DNA from 4 places in the Streptomyces sp. NPDC001339 genome. Region 3 is predicted to be linked to each of the others. Evidence: riboswitches for the same ligand, from Rfam matches in the RefSeq annotation. Region 3 holds a riboswitch; each other region holds the start of a gene.
The links. A riboswitch is a leader RNA that binds a small molecule or an ion and turns the genes downstream of it on or off. The one in region 3 is predicted to bind cobalamin.

Region 1: linked by a shared signal. The riboswitch ahead of metE (5-methyltetrahydropteroyltriglutamate--homocysteine S-methyltransferase) and the one ahead of ACFY12_RS02225 (ribonucleoside-diphosphate reductase subunit alpha) in region 3 are both predicted to bind cobalamin.
Region 2: linked by a shared signal. The riboswitch ahead of ACFY12_RS21195 (prenyltransferase/squalene oxidase repeat-containing protein) and the one ahead of ACFY12_RS02225 (ribonucleoside-diphosphate reductase subunit alpha) in region 3 are both predicted to bind cobalamin.
Region 4: linked by a shared signal. The riboswitch ahead of ACFY12_RS23365 (cobalamin biosynthesis protein) and the one ahead of ACFY12_RS02225 (ribonucleoside-diphosphate reductase subunit alpha) in region 3 are both predicted to bind cobalamin.

What each region holds. Positions count from the first base shown of each region.
Region 1 covers NZ_JBIAWT010000015.1:69,330-74,950, forward strand. Annotated here, with positions in the region: gene metE (5-methyltetrahydropteroyltriglutamate--homocysteine S-methyltransferase) at 1-2,265, opposite strand, end outside; cobalamin riboswitch at 2,430-2,658, opposite strand; partial or broken gene ACFY12_RS32065 (3-hydroxyacyl-CoA dehydrogenase family protein) at 2,777-2,974, opposite strand; gene thiI (tRNA uracil 4-sulfurtransferase ThiI) at 2,976-4,292, opposite strand; gene cobF (precorrin-6A synthase (deacetylating)) at 4,712-5,491, shown strand; gene ACFY12_RS32080 (creatininase family protein) at 5,445-5,621, shown strand, end outside.
Region 2 covers NZ_JBIAWT010000007.1:53,944-59,564, forward strand. Annotated here, with positions in the region: gene ACFY12_RS21185 (energy-coupling factor transporter transmembrane protein EcfT) at 1-242, opposite strand, end outside; gene ACFY12_RS21190 (SCO2322 family protein) at 239-1,060, opposite strand; gene ACFY12_RS21195 (prenyltransferase/squalene oxidase repeat-containing protein) at 1,060-2,388, opposite strand; cobalamin riboswitch at 2,574-2,726, opposite strand; gene ACFY12_RS21200 (aldehyde dehydrogenase) at 3,000-4,451, shown strand; gene ACFY12_RS21205 (ferredoxin) at 4,451-4,684, shown strand; gene ACFY12_RS21210 (ATP-grasp domain-containing protein) at 4,807-5,621, shown strand, end outside.
Region 3 covers NZ_JBIAWT010000001.1:519,254-524,874, reverse strand. Annotated here, with positions in the region: gene ACFY12_RS02225 (ribonucleoside-diphosphate reductase subunit alpha) at 1-1,975, opposite strand, end outside; cobalamin riboswitch at 2,135-2,297, opposite strand; gene mctP (monocarboxylate uptake permease MctP) at 2,459-4,156, opposite strand; gene ACFY12_RS02215 (DUF3311 domain-containing protein) at 4,189-4,449, opposite strand; gene ACFY12_RS02210 (GntR family transcriptional regulator) at 4,750-5,511, opposite strand.
Region 4 covers NZ_JBIAWT010000007.1:564,618-570,238, forward strand. Annotated here, with positions in the region: gene ACFY12_RS23355 (putative cobaltochelatase) at 1-1,059, opposite strand, end outside; gene ACFY12_RS23360 (cobyric acid synthase) at 1,115-2,710, opposite strand; gene ACFY12_RS23365 (cobalamin biosynthesis protein) at 2,707-3,681, opposite strand; cobalamin riboswitch at 3,809-3,941, opposite strand; gene ACFY12_RS23370 (hypothetical protein) at 4,227-4,463, opposite strand; gene ACFY12_RS23375 (anion permease) at 4,488-5,621, opposite strand, start outside.

The DNA.
Region 1 (5,621 bases), on a different contig from region 3:
CAGCGAGGCACGGGTCTCGGGCCAGCCGCGGGTCTTCAGGCCGCAGTCCGGGTTGACCCAGAGGCGCTCGGCGGGGATGGCCTCAAGTCCCTTGCGCAGCAGGGCGGCTGCCTCGTCGGCACTCGGGATGCGAGGGGAGTGGATGTCGTAGACACCGGGGCCGGCCTCGCGCGGGTAGCCGTGTGCGGCCAGCTCCCGGGCGACCTGCATGTGGGAGCGGGCGGCCTCCAGGCTGATGACGTCCGCGTCGAGATCGTCGATGGCCTGCACGATGTCGCCGAATTCCGCGTAGCACATGTGGGTGTGGATCTGCGTGCGGTCCTGTACGCCGCTGGTGGAGAGGCGGAACGCCTCGGTGGCCCAGGCGAGATACGCGGGGTGGTCGGCTGCGCGCAGCGGCAGCGTCTCACGCAAGGCGGGTTCGTCGACCTGGATGACCGAGGTTCCGGCCGCCTCCAGGTCACCCACCTCGTCGCGCAGGGCGAGGGCGACCTGGCGGGCGGTGTCACCGAGCGGCTGGTCGTCGCGGACGAAGGACCAGGCGAGCATGGTCACCGGGCCGGTGAGCATGCCCTTGACGGGGCGGTCGGTCAGCGACTGCGCGTAGGAGGTCCAGCGGACCGTCATCGGCTCGGGCCGGGAGATGTCACCCGCCAGGACCGGCGGCCGGACGTAGCGGGTGCCGTAGGACTGCACCCAGCCATGCTGTGTGGCGAGGTAGCCGGTGAGCTGTTCCGCGAAGTACTGGACCATGTCGTTGCGCTCCGGCTCGCCGTGCACCAGGACATCGATGCCGGCCTTCTCCTGGAAGCCGAGGACATCGCGGATCTCGGCCGCGATGCGGTCGTCGTATCCCGCGGTGTCGATCCGTCCCGCGCGCAGGTCGGCGCGGGCGGTGCGCAGTTCGGCGGTCTGCGGGAAGGAACCGATGGTGGTGGTCGGCAGCAGCGGCAGCCCGAGGTGGGCACGCTGGGCCGTTGCGCGCTCGGCGTACGGCGCGGAGCGGCGGCCGTCGGCGTCGGTGACGGCCGCGGCACGGGCGCGTACCGCCGGGTCGTGGGTGATCGCCGAGTTCGCCCGGGAGGCCAGGTCGGCGCGGTTCGCGGCGAGTTCGGCGGCGATGGTGTCGGTGCCCTCCGACAGGCCTCGCGCCAGGGTCACCAGCTCCGCGGTCTTCTGCTTGGCGAAGGCCAGCCAGCGGACGATCTGAGGGTCGATGTCGCGCTCGACGGTGGCGTCCAGCGGCACGTGCAGCAGCGAGCAGGACGCGGCCACGTCCACGCGGTCGGCGAGGCCGAGCAGGGTGCCGAGGGCGGCCAGCGACTTCTCCAGATCGTTGATCCAGATGTTGCGGCCATTGACCACTCCCGCCACCAGGCGCTTGCCCGGCAGTCCGCCGACGGCCGCCAGGGCGTCGAGGTTCGCCACGGCCGCGTCGGTGAAGTCGAGCGCCAGACCGTCCACCGGGGCCTTGGCCAGGACGGGCAGGGCGTCGCCGAGGCGGTCGAAGTACGAGGCGACCAGCAGCTTCGGACGGTCGGTCAGGGCACCCAGCTCGCGGTAGGCGCGCGCGGCGGCGTTCAGTTCGGCCGGGGTGCGGTCCTGCACGAGGGCGGGCTCGTCGAGCTGCACCCACTCGGCGCCGGCGGCACGCAGGTCGGCGAGCACCTCGGCGTAGACCGGCAGCAGTCGGTCCAGCAGCGTCAGCGGCTCGAAGTCCGCGGCCACGCCGGGAGCGGGCTTGGACAGCAGGAGGTAGGTGACCGGTCCGACGAGAACCGGCCGGGGGGGCAGACCGAGCGCGAGAGCTTCCTTGAACTCGGCGACCTGCTTGCCGGAGTCGGCGGTGAAGACGGTGTCCGGTCCCAACTCCGGTACGAGGTAGTGGTAGTTGGTGTCGAACCACTTCGTCATCTCCAGCGGCGCGACGTCCTGTGTGCCGCGCGCCATCGCGAAGTAGCCGTCGAGCGTGTCGGCCGCGACGGCGGCGCGGTGGCGGTCCGGGACAGCACCGACCATCACGCTGGTGTCCAGCACGTGGTCGTAGTAGGAGAAGTCACCGGTCGGCACCTCGTGGATGCCGGCGTCGGCCAGTTGCTGCCAGTGGGAACGGCGCAGGGTGCGGGCGGTCTCCTTGAGGGCGTCGGCGGTGACCTTGCCCTTCCAGTAGCCCTCGATGGCCTTCTTCAGTTCCCGGTTCTGTCCCTGGCGGGGGTAGCCGTACACGGTGGCCCGTGCTGCCGCGGCTGCGGACTTCGCTGTCACGGAACTCTCCTTCGCGGATGTGCCTGGTGAAAGCCCCGGGGACGGAACGAGAAGCGCGAAGGGGTGACGAACCGGACGGAACCACGGTGCGCTCGCGACGCACGTGTCCGCCTGGTATGTACGCCGACCCGCCCTCGAGGTCACCGGGATGGCCGTCCACGCATGGGCGCAGACGGGCAACGGGCAGGTCTTCGGACTCGCGGGCACGCCTGCCGGAGTCTTCCGGCGGGCACCTACTGGCCGTCGCTTCCCGGATCCGCGGCCCGGATCCAGTGCGTATGACGGCGGTCGTTCCCACTCACCGCTGCGGGGCAGTCCCGGATTCCCACCGGGTTCCCTCTTACGACGCGGCCCGTCTGGCGGACGGGGCGAACCTGTTGCCCGGCCAGCGTAGAGGGCGGCCGTGGCGACGGACACCTCTGTTCACATTCCGGACTGTGAGATGAGACACCGGCGGGACGTGGTGGAGATGCCGGGACGTGGTGGAGTTGCGGCGGGGTGCGGAACGGCCTCAGTCGCCCGTACGGCCGAGCAGTCCCGCGTCCACCATGCGCCGGAGCAGCGGTGGCGGTGCGTAGAGGGGTTCCTTGAACTCGTCGTAGAGGGACCGGGCGATGGAGGCGACGGTGTCCAGGCCGATCAGGCCGGCGAGTCCGAGCGGGGCCACGGGGTGGGCGCAGCCCAGCTCCATGCCCGCGTCCACGCCGGCCTTACGGGGCGCACGCTCCCGCAGCCCGGAACAGCGAACCGTCAGAGGGAGCATGGTCGTCACCTGGATCACCCGGACCGGATCCGGCCGCCCTGTCGACCTCCCCCGGGTACATGACCTGGACGTCACGCAACAGGCTTTCCACCACGTCGTCCACGTCGAGGCGCCTCTCCACCGAACGCAGGCCGGTCAGTCCGGCCCGGAGGGTGACACGGGGCGGTGCGAGGAGCTTGCAGCAGTCCTCGTCCGGCAGCACGGAGACCTCTGCGGTGCCGATGGACCTGGCCTCGTCGATGATCTCCTGCTTCTCCCAACCGATCAACGGCCGCAGCACCGGCAGGCCGGCGGCCTCGTCCACGGCTGCCAGGTTGGCCAGGGTCTGACTGGCCACCTGTCCCAGACTGTCCCCCGTCACCAGCGCCTCCGCCCGGGTTCGGCCGGCCAGCGCCGAGGCGGCGCGCACCATCAGCCGCCGCTGTGCGACGACTTGGAGCCGGCCGGCACCCGCGACGGCCAGCTGCTTCTGTGCCTGGCCGAGGGCGATGACGTGGAGCCGTCCGCCGGGCTGATAGCGGTTGAGTTCCCGGGCGAGGGCGTACGCCTTGTAAACGGAAGCGGCGTTCGTGTACGGAGCGCCGGTGAAGTGGACGAAGTCGCAGTGCAGCCCCCGGCGCATCGCCCGGTAGGCCGCCACCGGCGAGTCGTACCCTCCGGAGAGCAGCACCAGGGCACGGCCGCTGGAGCCGACCGGCAGCCCGCCCGGACCCGGGTGCCGGGTCCAGGAAACGTAGCTCTCCTTGTGGTCGATCTCGACGGAGACCCGAACGTCGGGTCGGGAGAGGTTCACCGGCAGCGGCCCCAGGGCGGCGAGGACGCGTGACCCCAGGAAACGCTCGAACTGCGACGAGGTCATCTCGAAGCCCTTGTCCCGGCGCTTGACCCGCACGGCGAAGCTGATTCCGGGCCGCTCGGCACGGGCACCGGCGACCGCGTCCACGACGGCCGCGGAAATGTCCGGCACGGTACCCGGGACGCGCAGAGCGGGCTCGACCGAGTTGAACCCGATCACCCGGCGGGCACGCTCCACCAAGACCTCCTGTGGGACCTCTCCGCCGAGCACGGTGACGTTCTGGCCGTGCTTGATCCACGTGGAGCCGCCGACGCCCCGCAGGGCGTGGCGGAGGTTGTCGTGCAGCCGCTCGGTGAACAGGTGCCGGTTGCGGCCTTTGAGGAAGATCTCACCGTGTTTGAGCAGCACGCAGGGCCCGCTGCCGGGGCGTGGTGTGCTGGGGGAAGGGATGCTCGGTTCGCCGGGCACGAAACTCTCCTTCGCGAGTCGTCGTGAGGACCGGCCCCGGAACGCGAGCGCGGTGCGGGGTACCCAGGGTAGACAAGGTGGCGCATGGTCGGTGAACGGGGTGTGGGGCGGCTGATGGCCGCGCCGCCGGCTCGCGGCGCTCCCCGCTCACGGTGCTCCCCGCCAGTGCCGGCCGGGGCACTTGGCTCAGCGACGGCAGGGGCAATACCCGTACCGATCGCGAACAGTCCACTGACGCGAACAGTCCACTGAGCGGTGCAGGACATCCGCCGACGGCACGCGTGGGCAGCCGGGAAGGTCGCCGAGCGCGGCATCACCCTCACCACCGTCGCCGAGCGCGTCCTTCGGGCCCTTGGCCGAGCGAGACAGGTCTCGGTCCGGGTGCTGCCGAGGGAGCCTGACCTGCGACACTGCCTCGCATGAGCACGGAGCAGCGCACCATACTCGTCGTCGGCATCGGAGCCGGCGACCCGGACCACCTGACACTCGCCGCGGTGAAGGCCATGCGTCGCGCGGACGTCTTCTTCATCGTGGGCAAGGGGTCGGACAAGTCCGCACTGACGGACCTGCGCCACCGCATGATCGAGGAGCACGCGCAGGCCCCGTACCGTGTCGTGGAGGTCGACGACCCGAGTCCGGAGCGTCGTCCGATGGACCGCTCCGACTACACCTCTGCCGTCCACGACTGGCGTACTCGTCGCGCGGACATCTTCGAGCAGCTGATGCGCGACGAGATGACGGCAGGGGAGACCGGGGCCTTCCTCGTGTGGGGCGACCCGTCGCTGTATGACAGCACGCTCGGCATCCTCTCCGACATCGAGAGGCGGGGCACGGTCTCTGCCGCGGTCGAGGTGTTCCCCGGCATCAGCAGTGTCTCGACGCTGGCCGCGCGGCATCGCATTCCACTGAATCAGGTCGGCCGGCCGGTACACATCACCCCTGCGCGCCGCCTGCCCGAAGTGGGCCAGAACGACGACGGGGACATCGTCGTCATGCTCGATGCGAACGAGTCGTTCGCCCAGGTCGACAGCGACGACGTCTGGATCTACTGGGGTGCCTACCTCGGCACTCCGGACGAACTGCTCATTGCCGGTCCCCTGCGTGAGGTGTCCGACCGCATCCGTCAGGTGCGGGCTGCGGCGCGTGCCCACCATGGATGGATCATGGATACGTACCTTCTGCGCATCGTGGACCGCTGAGCGGCCCGACAGTGTCGGTGTGGTCGGCAAGTTCGCGTCGTGCCTGATAACGGTGGGCGCCATCCTGCCGGTGTGTCGCGACCGCGCTCGCAGAGGACACACCACTCCATCGGCTGCCCAGCGGTACGGT
Region 2 (5,621 bases), on a different contig from region 3:
ACGACCCCGAAGACCAGCCGGATGGCGATCACGACCAGGCCGAGCTTGACGAACGCGCCGTACGAACGGGCCCACGGCGCATCCGTACGACGGACCGCGACCACATAGCCGGCCACTCCCACCAGGAGTCCCAGCAGCAGCGGGTTGGTGGTGCGGGAGGCCGCGGTGGCCAGTCCGAGCGCCCACAGCCACCAGGCGCCGGCGTGCAGCGCGGTGGTACGGGTCGCCTGCGGGGCGCTCATCCGCGTCGGCGGCGCGCCTGCCACACGGCCGCCGCGCCCAGTACGACGACGGCCGCGACACCGCCGAGCAGCCCGGCGGACGGCCCGCCGCTGTCCTCCCCGCTGCCGTCCTCCGCGCCGCTGCCCTTCGCCGCGGTGTTCTTCCCGCCGCCGTCCTTCGTCCCGCCGGGTCCGCCGGAGCCGGATCCGTCCGACCCCTTCGACCCGTTCACCTGGTCCCCGCAGCCCGCCTTCGGGTACCCGGCGATGGCGCACAGCAACGCGCTGGAGTCGTAGCGCAGCGGCGGCGCGACCGCGGCCAGCGCCTCACCCGCCGAGGCATCCTCGGGCACCTGGGCGCACTCCGTCCGGGCCTTCGGCGGCCGTTCGCCGTCCGGCGCGTCCGAGGCGGTGCCGAAGTCGAGGACGACGCCGATCCGCTTACGGCCGTCCTTGGCGGGCGTATCGCGGCAGATCGCGTCGAAGTCCGCGGCCGTACGCGGCGTGCCGGCCGCCGCGGAGTCGGCGCTGACGGTGAAGCGGAAGCCCTCGACCGTGCCATCGGCGGGCCGTACGGTGGCCGGCCCCGCGGTGGCGTACGTCCAGGAACCGGAGCCGCTCGGGCCACTGCCGCCCTTGGCCTCCGCGCCCTGCCAGAAGGACCAGTAGCGGTACTCCTGGGCCTGGGCCGGCCCGGCGCCCAGACCGACGACCGCACCGGCCAGCAGCACCGCCCCGAAGACCCGCCCGGGACGTGTCAGCAGCGTCAGCCGTATCAGCCGCGCCGGTTCGGTACGCCCCGTCCCCCACCTCTGCCGCGCCGGCCACGTCCGCCGCATCAGAGATCGTTCTTCTTCCTGCGGCCGCTCAGCAGGAAGCCGATGCCGGCACCGATGGCGAGCCCGATGCCGATGACCAACCAGAGGCCGAAGCCGCCGCCGCTGTCCTTGGAGTCCTCGGCTTCGCCGGACGTGTCCGAGCCGTTGCCGTCCTTCTCGTTCACCGAGGCCGGCTTGGGGCCGGTCGCGTTCAGCGCGGCGACCAGGTCCGTACCGCCGAACGACCGCGGGTCGGTACCGGTGGCGTGCGCGGCCAGCACCAGCTGGGCGTACGCGGCCGGGCCGCTCTGCTCGGCCCAGCCCGCCGCGTTCCGCTCCAGCCACTTCAGCGGCTTCTGGGCCGCGGAGCCGTGCCCACCGGCCGCCAGCGCGACCACGGCATCGGCGGTGTTGCCGACATCGGGCTGCTTCTCCTGACCCGGCATCGCGGAGGGCAGATGCTGCTCGTTCGCGTCGAGCTGTGCGACGAGGTAGGCGGCACCGGCGTCCGCTGCCCGGTCCCGTCCCGCCGTCCCCTGCTGCTTGCCGTCCTCGCAGCTCAGCGGGTTGACCGGGGTGTCCTGACGGTCACCGGAAGGTGCCACGACGAAGCCCTTGCCGAGCGCGCCGGTGGCCGCGGCCGCCGTGGCGTCCGCGTTCGGCGCCGCTCCCTTGAGCTGGAAGGTGAACGCGCCGCGCTCGCCCTCCTTGACGTCGGCGTCGCAGCCCAGCTGGAAGGTGAGCAGCCCGTCGTACGGGTTCTTGCCGCCCTTCCGGGACGTGACCGACTCCGGCTTCTCGCCGGCCGCCGTGAGCGCGCCGATCACCACGGAGGTGGAGTTGGCGTCGCTGGGCGAGCCGGGCATCGAGCTCCAGCCGCCGTCGTCGTTCTGCACCGACTTCAGCCAGTCCACGGCCTTCTTCACGGCGTCGCCGTGCCCGCCGAGGGCGGCCAGTGCCTGCACCGCGGCGGCCGTCTGGTTGGTGTCCCGCATCGTCTTGGCGTCGCAGGCCTTGCCCGGCTCGGCACGGAAGGCGGCGAACGAGCCGTCCGCGCACTGCTGCCCAGCCAGCCAGTCCACGGCCGGCGCCGCGGGCCGTACGCCCACCGTGTGCTGTGCCAGCAGCGCCAGCGACTGCCGCCAGACGCCGTCGTACTGCGGGTCCTTCGTGCCGTACAGCCCGCTCGGCAGCTTGCCGGCCGACGGGGCCGGCGACGGAGCGTCCGCGAACGCGGCGGGAGCCGCGGCCGTGCCCAGCACCGCCGCGGCAGCCAGCGCCGTGGCGGCGCGGCGTGCCAGGAAGGCGACGGGGTGCGTCAGCGGAGCGTGGGGAGCCATGGAAGCCATGGGGGCCATCGGGTCGGTGCCTCTCGGTTCGGGTCGCGGCGATGGTACGGAGCCGCGCTCGGCAGGCCGCGCGCGCCGATCCTGCGATCGGGCGCGCGAGGACACCGGGCTCAGCTCCGCATACCTCGACGGTGCCGCACGCCGGGCCGTCCGCCCAGGTGGGCGGCTTACGGTTCCGGTGGCGGGAGCCTTGGTCGTGCCCCATCGGGTGCTCCGGCTCGTACGGCCGGGTGCGGCGCGCGGGCCGGGCCAGCCGTCCTCACGGTTGCGGGTCAGCGCCGGATTTCCACCGGCTTCCCCCGATCAGGTACGGATGAAGTTGTCCCGCCCACCTTAACCGGCGCCGCCCCGGATCCCGACGGGTCGGCGACAGGCATCGAGCATTTCTGCTATTCCGGGCATTTCGGCCATACCGGGTTAAGTGGTCGAGCTCATGCCGTGGACGTCTCGTCATGGACTCCTTCTCATGAACCCCCTCTCACGAACCCCCTCTCACGAACCCCCTCTCAAGGACTCCTTCTCATGGACTCCTGCAACTAGAACTGGTATCAGTTCCTGACGGTAGGGAGCACCGGCGTCGGACAGCGGCCAACCCGCAGGAGGCGGCAGCGATGAGCGACCTCGTCGAGCACGGAAAGCTCTACATAGGCGGTGAGTTGGCCGATCCGGCCGGCCGGGACGTGATCGAGGTCGTCTCACCGCACACCGAACAGGTCATCGGCCGGGTCCCGCACGCCTCGCGGGACGATGTCGACCGCGCGGTGTCGGCCGCCCGCACGTCCTTCGACTCCGGGGTCTGGGCGCATGCCCCGCTGGCGGACCGGATCGCGGTGGTGACCCGTATCAAGGACGCCTTCGCGGCCCGTAGCGAGGAGTTCGCCAAGGTCATCAGCTCCGAGAACGGCACCCCGTACACCTCCGGCGTCATGGTGCAGTCGCTGGCCGCGGTGCTGGCCTGGGACGCGGCGCTGACGGTGGCCCGCGACTTCTCGTTCGAAGAGCGGCGGGACGGTGTGCTGGGACCGATCCTCGTCCGGCGCGAGCCGGTCGGGGTGGTGGCGGCCGTAGTGCCCTGGAACGTCCCGCAGTTCACCGCCGCGGCCAAGCTCGCGCCCGCGCTGCTGGCGGGCTGCTCGGCGGTACTGAAGGTGTCGCCGGAGACCCCGCTGGACGCATATCTGCTGGCGGAGATCGTCACCGAGGCCGGGCTGCCGGAAGGGGTGCTGTCGATTCTGCCCGCGGACCGCGAGGTCAGCGAGTACTTGGTCGGGCATCCGGGAGTGGACAAGGTGTCGTTCACCGGCTCGGTCGCGGCCGGCAAACGGGTCATGGAGGTCGCCGCCCGCAACCTCAGCCGGGTCACCCTCGAACTCGGAGGCAAATCCGCGGCGTTGATCCTGCCGGATGCGGACCTGGACGCTGCGGTGGCCGGCATCGTGCCGTTCGCCTGGATGATCAACGGCCAGGCCTGCGTGGCCCAGACGCGGATCCTCGCGCCGCGCGCCCGCTACGACGAGATCGCCGAACGGTTCGCGGCGGCCGCCGACGCGCTCACCGTCGGCGACCCACTGGATCCGGCCACCGAGGTCGGGCCGCTGGTCGCCCGCCGCCAACAGCAGCGCTCTCTGGACTACATCGCGCTCGGGCGGGAGGAAGGCGCCAAGGTCCTGACGGGCGGCGGGCGGCCGAAGGGGCAGCCGACGGGCTGGTACGTCGAGCCGACCCTCTTCGGCGAGGTCGCCAACTCCATGCGGATCGCGCGTGAGGAGATCTTCGGCCCGGTCATCTGCCTGCTGCCGTACGAGGACGAGGCGGAGGCGGTACGGATCGCCAACGACTCGGAGTACGGCCTTTCGGGCTCGGTCTGGACCGCCGACGTCGAGCACGGCACGGACATCGCCCGGCAGGTGCGTACCGGTACGTACTCGGTGAACACCTTCAGCATCGACATGCTGGGCCCGTTCGGCGGCTACAAGAACTCCGGTATCGGCCGGGAGTTCGGCCCCGAGGGCTTCGGTGCCTACCTGGAGCACAAGATGATCCATCTGCCGGCGGGTGCCTGATGGCGGACCGCTGGCGGGTCGAGGTGGATCGGAGGGTGTGCATCGGATCGGGGATGTGCGTCGCCATGGCGCCGGACGGCTTCCGGCTGGACCCGGCCCGGCAGTCGCACCCTACGGCGACGGAGGCGGACGCCGCGGAGAGCCTGCTGGCGGCGGCCGAGGGCTGTCCGGTGGAGGCGATCGTCCTCACCGCCGCCGGTGGTGGTGAGGCGGTCTTCCCGCCGGAGGAGTGACCAGGGGAGTAACCAGAGGAGTGAAGGGTCTCCGGGAAGCGGGAAGCGGGAAGCGGGAAGCGGGTACGGGCGCGGGCCGGCGGGGACGGCATCCGGCGGCCGCGGTGCGGCAGAATCCGGATATGCGTCTGGTGATTCTTTGTGGTGGAGAGAGTTCGGAGCGAGACGTCTCCCTGGCCTCGGGCTGGTCGGTCGCCCGGGCCGCGCTGGAGCGGGGACACGAGGTGGTGCTGGTCGACCCGGCCGCCGAAGTGCCGGTTCTGGCCGGGCCGCTGCGACCCGGTGACCCGGTCGACGCGGTCGGGGTGGGGAAGGAGCCGCCGTCCCCGCTGGACCGGCATCGGTTGCGGCGACGTATGCACGCCGCCCTGACCGGCGGCCCGGTCCTCGATCTGCTGCGCGGGGCCGAGTCGGTGTTCCTGGCGCTGCACGGCGGCTGGGGCGAGGACGGGCATGTGCAGGCGCTGCTGGAGATGGCCGGTGTGCGGTTCACCGGTGCGGGCAGCGCGGCCTGCGCGGCGGCGTGGCACAAGGGGCGGGCGCAGGCGGTGCTGGGCGCCGCGGGTGTGCCGGTGGCCGAGCGGGTGCTGTGGCGGCCCGGGGCGGGCGAGGCGCCGCAGGACGTGCAGCGGCTGGTGGGGGCAGGCCCGGTGGTGGCCAAGCCGGTTGCGGACGGTTCGAGTGTGGCGGTCCACCGGGTCGACTCGCTGTCACAGCTGGCACAGGTGGCGGCCGAGGTGCACGCCGCAAACTCCGCAAACTCCGCAAACTCCGAAGACTCCGCATACTCCGAAGACTCCGGAGGCGGTGAGCTGCTGGTGGAACCGTTCCTTCCGGGGCGGGAGTTCACCGTGGCCGTGGTCGGCGACGAGGTGCTCCCCGTGGTCGAGATCGAGCTGACGACACCGTTGTTCGACTACGCCGCCAAGTACCAGCC
Region 3 (5,621 bases):
AGACCTGCGGCTCGATGCACTCGTACACACCGGCGATGGAGGCGATGGTCGCGGTCGGGGCGATCGCCAGCAGCAGGGAGTTGCGCATCCCGGTCGTGGCGATACGGGCGCGCAGCGCCGCCCAGCGGTCCGCCCAGCGGGGCTCGGCGTTCGGGTAGTGGTCCGGGTGCAGCACACCGCGGGCGGTGCGGGTCGCGGACCAGGCCGGGTGCGGGCCGTGCCGCTCGGCGAGGTCGGCGGAGGCCTCGTACGCGGCGAGCATGATCCGCTCGGAGATCCGGGTGGACAGCTCCCGCGCCTCGGGCGAGTCGAAGGGCAGCCGCAGCCGGAAGAACACGTCCTGGAGGCCCATCAGGCCCAGACCCACCGGGCGCCAGCGGGAGTTGGAGGCACCCGCCTGCTCGGTCGGGTAGAAGTTGATGTCCACGACGCGGTCGAGGAAGGTGACGGCGGTGCGGACGGTGGCGTCCAGCTTCTCCCAGTCCATCACCTCGTCCCCGGTGCCGGTGCCGGTGCCGGTGCCGGCGTCCGCGGCGAGGTGCTCGGCGAGGTTGACCGACCCCAGGTTGCAGACGGCCGTCTCGCCGTCGTCGGTGACCTCCAGGATCTCGGTGCACAGGTTGGAGGAGTGCACGACCGATCCGGGCTCGGCGGTCTGGTTGGCGGTGCGGTTGGCGGCGTCCTTGAAGGTCATCCAGCCGTTGCCGGTCTGTGCCAGGGTGCGCATCATCCGGGCGTACAGGACCCGCGCCGGGATGGTCTTGACGGCCCGGCCGTCGGCCTCGGCCCTGCGGTAGGCGGCGTCGAACTCCTCGCCCCACAGGTCCACCAGCTCCGGGGCGTCCGCCGGGGAGAACAGCGACCACTCGGCGTCCGTCTCCACGCGGCGCATGAACTCGTCCGGGATCCAGTGCGCGATGTTCAGGTTGTGCGTACGGCGCGCCTCCTCACCGGTGTTGTCGCGCAGCTCCAGGAACTCCTCGATGTCCGCGTGCCAGGTCTCCAGGTAGACGCAGGCGGCGCCCTTGCGCCGGCCGCCCTGGTTCACCGCCGCGACCGAGGCGTCCAGCGTGCGCAGGAACGGCACGATGCCGTTGGAGTGCCCGTTCGTCCCGCGGATCAGCGAACCGCGGGCGCGGATGCGGGAGTACGAGAGGCCGATGCCGCCGGCGTGCTTGGAGAGCCGGGCCACCTGGTGGTACCGGTCGTAGATGGAGTCCAGCTCGTCCAGCGGCGAGTCCAGCAGATAGCACGACGACATCTGCGGGTGGCGGGTGCCGGAGTTGAAGAGGGTGGGGGAGGAGGGGAGGTAGGACAGCGAGCTGGTGAGGCGGTACAGCTCGGCGACGTCCGCGAGGGCCCTGGCGGAACGGTCCTCTGCCAGTCCGCAGGCTACCCGCAGCAGGAAGTGCTGGGGCGTCTCGATGACCTGGCGGGTGGTGGGGTGGCGCAGCAGGTAGCGGGAGTGCAGGGTGCGCAGCCCGAAGTAGCCGAAGCGGTCGTCGGCTCCTTCCGCGAGCGCGCCGTCGACCAGCGCGTCCAGCCGCTCCGCGTGCGCGCGGACGAACTCCGCCGTCTCGTCGGCGATCAGCCCCTCGCGGTGGCCGACCTCAACGGAGGCGGAGAAGGCGACCGCCCCCTGTCCGGCCGCCTCCTCCGAGATCGCGAGGGTGAGCAGGCGCGCGGCGAGCCGGGAGTACTGCGGCTCGTCACCGATCAGCCCGGCCGCGGCGTCGATGGCCAGCGACCGCAGCTCGGCCTCGTCGGAACCCGGGTGCCGGCCGCGGAGGGCGGCGGCGGCCACCTTGCCGGGGTCGGTCGCGGTGAGGTCCTCGGTCAGCCGGGTCAGGGTGCGCAGCAGGGCGACACCCGGCCCGTCCTCGGCCCGTACACCGTCGGCGGGGGTGGCAGGCGTGGTCACCGCAGGCGGCGCGGCCTCGGCGTCTGACGCGGGCTCCGTTGGCGCGATGGTCACGTGATGTCTCCCTCACTCGGCGGGGGCCTGGAGGGGCGGGCGCGACGGGCGCACGCGGGCATACCGCACCCCGTCATGGTCAGGGGTGCGCGGGCACACCGCGCGGCGTCCACCGGCCCAACCCTCGGGACCCGGACGTATCGACATCCGCGCCGATGGCGACGCGGACATACCGTCGGCAGGTCCTCGGACTTCACGGGCGCGCGACCGGGCCGGCATCGGGCCACTGGCGCGCCGCCTACACCGTTGCGGGACAGTTCCGGACTCCCACCGGATTCCCCTGCGACGACAGCGAGGACGAGCATACATGTGGTGGTGGCTCATCGCGTGCACCCCCACATCTAGTGTGTTGTGAGTGATCGCACGGTGCCTGTCAGTGGTCTCGCCCCGGCCGCGCCACGGCTGCGCGCCGCGGCCGGGCAGGCGAACGGGCCGCCACGCCCGGAGGACGCGACGGCCCGTGGCCGTGAATCTGCCGGTGGCTCAGTGTCCGCTCGGTGCGCCCGCCGTCGCCGGTGGCAGGCCGGCGGAGACACTCTCGTCGCCGGCGTCCGCCGTGTAGTCGGCGGGGCTGGTCTCGTCGATGCCGTCGGGGGCCTTGACCGCCTTCAGGACGAGTGTGAGGACGACCGTCACCACGACGTTCAGCACGAAGGCGGTCAGGCCGATGTAGCCGATCTCACCGATGCCGGGGATCTCGGCGGACGACCCGCCGAAGTGCTTCTGGGTCGGGCTGGCGACGCCGTAGGCCGCGAGGGTGCCGTAGAGCATGCCGGCCGCCCAGCCGGCGAGCAGCGCCCACCGGTGGAACCAGCGGGTGAACAGGCCGCCGACCAGGGCCGGCAGGGTCTGCAGGATCCAGATCCCGCCCAGCAGCTGGAAGTTGATCGCGACGGTTTTGTCCATGGTGAGGACGAAGACCAGGGCGCCGACCTTGACCAGCAGGGAGACCAGCTTGGCGACCTTGTGTTCCTGCTCGGGCGTGGCGTCCCGTCTGAGGAAGTCCTTGTAGACGTTGCGGGTGAAGAGGTTGGCCGCGGCGATCGACATGATGGCCGCCGGCACCAGGGCGCCGACGCCGATCGCGGCGAACGCGACACCGGCGAACCAGCTGGGGAACATGTCCTCGAACAGCTGCGGGATGGCCAGTTGCGGATTGCCCTGGATGTCCGTACCGGCCTTGACGGCCATGAAGCCGAGCAGCGCCAGGAAGCCCAGCAGCAGGGAATAGAGCGGCAGGATCGTGGTGTTGCGACGGATGACGTTGCGGTTGCGAGAGGAGAGCGTGGCGGTGATGGAGTGCGGATACATGAAGAGGGCGAGGGCCGAGCCGAGCCCCAGCGTCGCGTACGCCCACTGGGCGTTGGGGCCGCTGACCAGCTCGCCGCGGGGTTTGCCGGGGACGGCGCCGGGCTGGGCGAGCGCCTTGCCCGCCGCGTCGAAGATCGCGTCGAACCCGCCCAGTTTGATGGGGATATAGACGATCGCCACGATGATGACGAGGTAGATCAGGCCGTCCTTGACGAAGGCGATCAGCGCGGGGGCGCGCAGGCCGGAGGAGTAGGTGTAGGCGGCCAGCACCGCGAACCCGATCAGCAGCGGCAGGTCCTTGACGAACCAGTTGGTGTGCTCGCCGCCGCCGATGCCCATCACGTCCAGTACGGCCTGGATGCCGACCAGTTGGAGCGCGATGTACGGCATCGTGGCGAGGATGCCGGTGAGCGCCACGGCCAGTGACAGGCCCTTGGAACCGAAGCGTCCGCGCACGAAGTCGGAGGTGGTGACGTAGCCGTGCTTGTGCGAGACCGACCAGAGGCGGGGGAGGAAGGTGAAGATCAGCGGATAGACGAGGATCGTGTAGGGGACGGCAAAGAAGCCGGCCGCGCCGGCCGCGTAGATCGCCGCTGGGACGGCCACGAAGGTGTACGCCGTGTAGAGGTCGCCGCCGAGCAGGAACCAGGTGATCCAGGTGCCGAAGCTGCGCCCGCCCAGGCCCCATTCGTCGAGGCTGTCCGACTGCTCGGCCTTGCGCCAGCGGGCGGCCAGGAAGCCCATGACCGTCACGGCCAGGAAGAAGAAGACGAAGACGGCGAGGGCTGTGCCGTTGACGCCCTGGGTGGCGGAGGCGGCGAGCGTGGCCGGGGTGCCCGGTCCGCCCGATGTGGGGCCGCTGAAGGGCACTGGAGCGCTGAGGGTCACGGGAGCGCTGAGGATCACTGGGACGCACCGCCCTTGCGGGCGCGCTGCTCACGCTGGACGAGCTTGTACGCCACCGCCGTCAGCGCGGTCGAGATCAGCACCCACAGCATCTGGTACCAGTAGAAGAACGGGATCCCGATGAGCTTCGGCTCGACCCTGGCGTACGAACTCACCCACAGTATGGCGATGAACGGGGCGAGCAGGCACAAACCGGCGACTATCCGGGTCGGGGTGACGATCTGTCTGCTGGTCGGCGGTTCGACTGGTTCTGGCATCAGCGCGGCTCCGTCCGTGGCGTTGGCCCTGGTGATCTCCTGTGCGATCGGCTGGAAATCTAGGACAGGGCCGAGGTACCCGTCACTAGCTGTCCGCATATCGGTACGCCGTATACGCACAGCGGGCGGCGTGGTCCGGAGGGCCGCATGCTCCGGACGTCACGCTGCCGTTGGCGATGTCACACCGCCGTGGGACGGGGCCGCGGCCTCAGTCCGCCGCAGGCCGCCGCAGCCGCGCCACGCTGTGCTTTCCCGGGGGGTGACCCCCGGACCCCCAGCCGGGTCCGTGCTGACCCTCGTTCAGTCCGCCGCAGGCCGCCGCAGCCGCGCCACGAACTTGTAGCGGTCGCCGCGGTAGACCGAGCGCACCCATTCCACGGGCTGACCCTGGGCGTCGAGCGAGTGCCGGGAGAGCATCAGCATCGGCAGGCCGACGTCGGTGCCCAGCAGGCCGGCTTCGCGCGGGGTGGCGAGCGAGGTCTCGATGGTCTCCTCGGCCTCCGCGAGGCGGACGTCGTAGACCTCGGCCAGTGCGGTGTAGAGCGAGGTGTACTTGACGAGGTTGCGGCGCAGCGCGGGAAAGCGCTTGGCGGACAGATGGGTGATCTCGATCGCCATCGGCTCACCGCTGGCCAGCCGCAGCCGTTCGATGCGCAGCACCCGGCCGCCGGGCGCGATGTCCAGCAGCCCGGCCAGCCGGTCGTCGGCGGTGACATAGCCGATGTCCAGCAGCTGGGACGTCGGCTCCAGGCCCTGGGCCCGCATGTCCTCGGTGTACGAGGTCAGTTGCAGGGCCTGGGAGACCTTGGGCTTGGCCACAAAGGTGCCCTTGCCCTGGATGCGCTCCAGGCGGCCTTCGACGACCAGCTCCTGAAGGGCCTGCCGCACCGTCGTGCGCGAGGTGTCGAAGTCCGCGGCGAGGGTGCGCTCGGGCGGGACGGGGGTGCCGGGCGGGAGGGTCTCGGTGATCTCCAGCAAGTGCCGTTTGAGACGGTAGTACTTGGGCACGCGGGTGGTCCGCGTGCCGCCCTCGCTCTCGGCGCTGCCCCCGTCGGTTTCCATGACCCGCCTCTCCGGCTCCTGTCGTGCTGCCGTCACCGGCTGCTCCTCCGTACATAGCGGCTCACATCGTGGCACGGGTGGGCGCTCCGTTCTCCTTCGAGGGTCCCGGC
Region 4 (5,621 bases), on a different contig from region 3:
GTCCGTGTGCTCGTCCGCGGGCTCGTCCGCGCCGAACTCCTCCAGGACCTGGTCCAGTTTGTCTTCGTCGAGGCCGGGGGCGTCGAAGGGGTTGCGGCGCCGGCGGTGCGGCAGTGCCAGCAGCGCGGCCTGCCGGACGTCCTCCTCCAGGACGTCGGTGCGGCCCGCCCACGCCGCCAGCGCGGTGGCGGTGCGGGCCATCACGATGTCCGCGCGCATCCCGTCCACCTCGAACGCCGCACAGGTCGCCGCGATCTGCCGCAGTGCCCGGTCGCCCAGCACCACATCCGGCAGCAACTCCCGTGCCGCCGCGATGCGTTGCCGCAGCTCCTCTTCCTCGGCCGCCCAGCGCGCCGCGAAGCCGGCCGGATCGGCGTCGTACCCCAGCCTCCGCCGGACCACCTCCACCCGCTGCTCCGGCTCCCGCGAGGCCGCGACCTCGACCGTCAGCCCGAAGCGGTCCAGCAACTGCGGCCGCAGTTCGCCCTCTTCGGGGTTCATGGTGCCGACGAGGAGGAAGCGCGCGGCGTGCCGTACGGAGACGCCCTCGCGCTCGACGTACGAGGCGCCCATGGCGGCGGCGTCGAGCAGCAGGTCCACCAGGTGGTCGTGCAAGAGGTTGACCTCGTCGACGTACAGGATGCCGCGGTGGGCGTCGGCCAGCAGACCCGGTTCGAAGGCCTTCACGCCCTCGGACAGGGCCCGTTCGATGTCCAGCGCGCCGACCAGCCGGTCCTCGGAGGCGCCGACGGGCAGTTCGACCATACGGGTCGGGCGGGACTCGGCGGCGCCCGGCCCGTGCGGCCCGTCGGGGCAGCCGGGGTCGGGCGCGGCGGGCGCGCAGGCGAAGCGGCAGCCGCCGATCACGTCCACGGTCGGCATCAGCGCCGCCAGTGCCCGTACTGCGGTCGACTTGGCGGTCCCTTTCTCGCCGCGGACCAGCACCCCGCCGACCGCGGGGCTCACCGCGTTCAGCAGCAGTGCCAGCCGTAGATCGGTCATGCCGACGACGGCCGTGAAGGGGTACTGCGGGGTGGTCGTGTTGTGCGCGGTTGTCATGCTGTTTCGTCCTCCACGTCGCCGTCGGCTCCCGGAACCGTCCGTTGCGTACCCCTCATGGCGCCCCCGGAGGCACGAACGGCAGCCCCTCCGGCACTCCGTCCTCGATCAGCCGCAGCAGCGCCGCCGTGTCCGCGTGCTCCTCGATCAGATCGCCCAGCCGGTCCAGCTGCTCCTCGCGCAGGGTGCCGAAGCTGGTGTCGGGGGCCGGGACGAACGCCCGGCCCGCGTCGGCCGCGACCCGTCGCAGGAAGGCCCGGCGGAAGGCGTCGCTCTCCAGGGAACCGTGCCAGTGTGTGCCCCATACGGAGCCCACCCGGCAGCCGTCCAGGCCGTGCCCCTGGTCATCGGACATGAACGCCTCGTCCCCGCCGGTGACTTCGGCGACACCGTGGTGGATCTCGTAGCCCTCCACCGGCTCGCCCAGCGCCTCGCCGGACGGGCGGGCGAGGGTCTTCTCCACCGCGAACCGCACCCGTACGGGCAGCAGCCCCAGTCCGTCGACCGTGCCCGCCCTCGACTCGACCTCGTCGTCGATGCGCTCGCCGAGCATCTGGTAGCCGCCGCAGATGCCCAGCACCGGGCGGCCCTCGGCGGCCCGCCGGGCGAGGGCGTCCGCGAGACCGCGCGCACGCAGCCACTCCAGTGCCCGGACCGTACCGCGGGTACCGGGCAGCACCACCAGATCCGCATCGGCCAGTTCCTCGGCCCGGTCCACGAACCGCACCACCACGCCCGGTTCGGCGGCCAGCGCGTCCACATCGGTGAAGTTCGACATCAGCGGTACGGCGCAGACCGCCACCCGCAGGACGTCCGCGCCGTGCGGTGGGGCCACCACGCTCTCGCGCACCGCGCCGCGCAGCGACACCCGGAGGCCGTCCTCCTCGTCGATGCCGAGCCCGTGCGCGAAGGGCAGCACGCCCAGCGTGGGGCGGCCGGTGAGGCCGCGCAGCATCTCCAGCCCGGGCTCCAGCAGCGTCACATCGCCCCGGAACTTGTTGACCAGATACCCCGCGACCAGCGCCTGGTCCTCCTTCGACAGCAGCGCCGTGGTCCCGAAGAAGGACGCGAAGACCCCGCCGCGGTCGATGTCACCGACCACCACCACCGGTATCCGGGCGGCCCGGGCGATGCCCATGTTCACGATGTCGGTGCGCCGCAGGTTGATCTCGGCGGGGCTGCCGGCGCCCTCGCAGATCACGGCGTCGTGCGTGCGCCGCAGCTCGGCCAGGCACTCCGTCACCGTGCCCAGCAACTTCTCCTGCCGCCCGGCGTGGTAGCCGCGCGCACTCAGCTCACCCACGGGCTTGCCCAGCAGCACCACCTGGCTGCTGCGGTCGCCGCCCGGCTTGAGCAGCACCGGGTTCATCAGCGCGGTCGGCTCCACTCGGGCCGCGGCGGCCTGCATCGCCTGGGCCCGTCCGATCTCCGCGCCCTCCCGCGTCACAAAGGAGTTGAGCGACATGTTCTGCGCTTTGAACGGCGCCACCTTGACGCCCTGCCGGGCCAGCCAGCGGCAGATGCCCGCCGTCACCACGCTCTTGCCCGCGTCCGAGGTCGTACCGGCCACCAGCAGCCCGCCGCCCGGCTTGCTGCCGGATGCCGTACCGCCGGATGCCGTGCCATCGGACGCAGCCGTCCGCCCGCTCATCGCGATTCCCTTCGCGTCCGCCGTACCGCGCCCCACGCCAGCCCCGCCGCCAGCCGCCCCGCCACCGTCGCCGCCAGCGCCAGCGCGCTCACCCGCCGCGAGAGCCGTACCGCCCGCTCGATGTCCGCCGCCGTGGCCGGCCGCGCCCCGCCGTTGAGCACCGGGCGGTGCTCGACCCGTCCGCCGTACGCCAGCGTGCCGCCCAGCCGTACGTCCAGGGCGCCCGCGAACGACGCCTCCACCGGGCCCGCGTTGGGGCTCGGGTGGGCCGCGCCGTCCGCCTTCCAGGCCCGCAGCGCGCCGCGCCGGTCCGGGCCGGCGAGCACGGTCAGCGCGGCGGTCAGCCGGGAGCCGGGCCAGCCGGCGAGGTCGTCGAGCCGGGCCGAGGCCCAGCCGAAGCGGCGGTAACGCGGGGACTTGTGACCCACCATCGCGTCCAGTGTGTTCACCGCCCGGAACGCCACCAGCCCGGGCACTCCGCCGACGGCGCCCCACACCAGTGCGCCCACCACCGCGTCCGAGGTGTTCTCGGCGACCGACTCCACCACCGCGCGGGCCATCTGCGGCCCGTCCAGGGCCTGGGGATCGCGCCCGCACAGATGCGGCAGCCGCTCCCGGGCCACGTCCCAGTCGCCCGCCGTGAGCGCTCCGCCGAGGGCCCGCGCCTCCCGGCCGAGCGAGGTGCCGCCCAGCACGGCCCACACCGTCATCGCGGTCAGCGCGACCCGGGCACCGCGATGGTCCCGTACGGCGCGCTGCAGCAGTGCGGCACCGGCGGCCGCGCCACCCGCGCACAGCACGGCATGGACCGCCCCGTAGCCGCGGTGGTCGCGCCACAGCCGGCGCTCGACGGTGTACGCGGCCCGGCCGAACGCGGCCACCGGATGGCCGCGCCGCGGATCCGCCGCGACCAGGTCACCGAGAAAGCCGAGGGCCGCGCCGCACGCGTATCCCGCGTGTTCGCCGCGCATCGGATCAGGCCGCCGTCAGGCCTCGAACGGGCCCTGCGGCGGGCGGACGGCAGGGAGGAGACGACAGGGCCATGGCGGTATGTCCTCACTCAGGGTCCGCGCCCTGGTTCGACGTGAACGGCGACCAGAGTCTCCTGGCTCCCGGATCGGCGTGGCCTCCGGCCTTCCAGCCCGTACGGGTACGAGCCGTGGCCCTCGTCGGAGGAGCGCTCCCCGGTGACAGTGGCGGGACCGCGCCGGATTCGCACCGGACTTCCTCTGCTGTCGCCGATTGGCTCCGGCAGTCCACCACGCGCCGCGAACGCCCGTCAACTCGCCCTTGACCTGCGGCGCTACGCCGTGGCGGCGGCTGTGGCGGAGGCCACAGAAGGGCAACGGAGTGGCAGGGGTGACGACGCGCCGGCCGGAGACGTCGGCCGGAGAAGCGGAGAGGCGTTCGCGGATCGTGGCCGATGCCGTGATCCGCGAACGCCTCGAGCGGGGCCCCGCCTCCCCTTGGTGCCGTGATTCTCTTCGGCGCCGTGATTCTCTGTCAGGACTCTCTGTCAGCTGGCGACGATCAGGTAGATGCCGTACGCCACGGCCGCCGCGCAGAGGGCGAAGGCGGCCACCGCCCCGGCCCGCGCGCCCGCACCGGGCGCGGTCGCCGCGGCGGCCTCGCCCTCCCGGCCCGGCTTGCGGGAGGTACCGACGATGCCGAGGGTGAACAGGCCCACGATCCCGACCGTCACCACGATGCTGACGCCGAAGACCTGACCGAATGCTGCCCAGTCGATGCTCATGAAGGGTTCCTTGGGTGAGAGCCGCTAGGGGGTGGCCGTCGCGGCCTGGGCGCGTGGGGCGGACGGGGAGCCGTGCTGTGCGACCTCCGGCTCGTCGGCGGAGTGCGAGGCGTCGCCGGAGGCGGCCGGGGCCGGCTGGCCCGCCGGGGGAGGGGAGACAGCCCGGAGCGCGGTGGTCACCACGCCCGCCGGCTCGGCGGGCGGCACCTCGTTGACGTTGGTGTGGTCGATGGTGTTGCGCCGCGAGGCGGCCCAGATCGCACCGGAGACGGCGAGGGCGAGGACGGCCGTCGCGGTCACGCCCCAGGTGCCCTGCTTGGCCAGGAGCGCGGCGCCCGCCGCGACCGCACCGGCGGCCGGCAGCGTCAGGGCCCAGGCGGCGACCATCCGGCCGGCCGTGGACCAGCGCACCACGCCGCCCTTGCGGCCCAGGCCCGAGCCCGTCACCGCGCCGGAGCAGACCTGGGTGGTGGAGAGCGCGAAGCCGAGGTGGGAGGAGGCCAGGATGGTGGCCGCGGCGCCGGTCTGGGCGGCGAAGCCCTGCGGCGGCTGGATGTCGGTGATGCCCTTGCCCATCGTGCGGATGATCCGCCAGCCGCCCAGGTACGTGCCGAGCGCGATGGCCAGACCGGCCGAGGCGATGACCCACAGCGGCGGGTCGGCGTGCGGGGCGACCACGCCTCCGGTGATCAGCGCGAGGGTGATCACGCCCATCGTCTTCTGGGCGTCGTTGGTGCCGTGGGCGAGCGAGACCAGGGCGGCCGAGGCGATCTGGCCGGCGCGGTAGCCCTTGGCGGTGTCGGCCTCGTCGCGGTTGCGGGCCAGGCGGTAGGTCAGCCGGGTCGCGGCCGTCGCGGCCACTCCGGCGACGATCGGGGCGGCCACCGCCGGGATCAGGACCTTCATCACCACGGCGTCACCGTGCACGCCCTGGGAGCCGACGGAGACCAGCGTGGCACCGATCAGACCGCCGAAGAGCGCGTGGGACGAGCTGGAGGGGAGGCCCGCGAGCCAGGTCAGCAGGTTCCACACAATGGCGCCGACCAGACCGGCGAAGATCACTTCGGGTCTGATACCGGCGCTCTCATCGATGATCCCCCCGGAGATGGTCTTGGCCACCTCCACGGACAGGAAAGCGCCGACGAGGTTGAGCGCTGC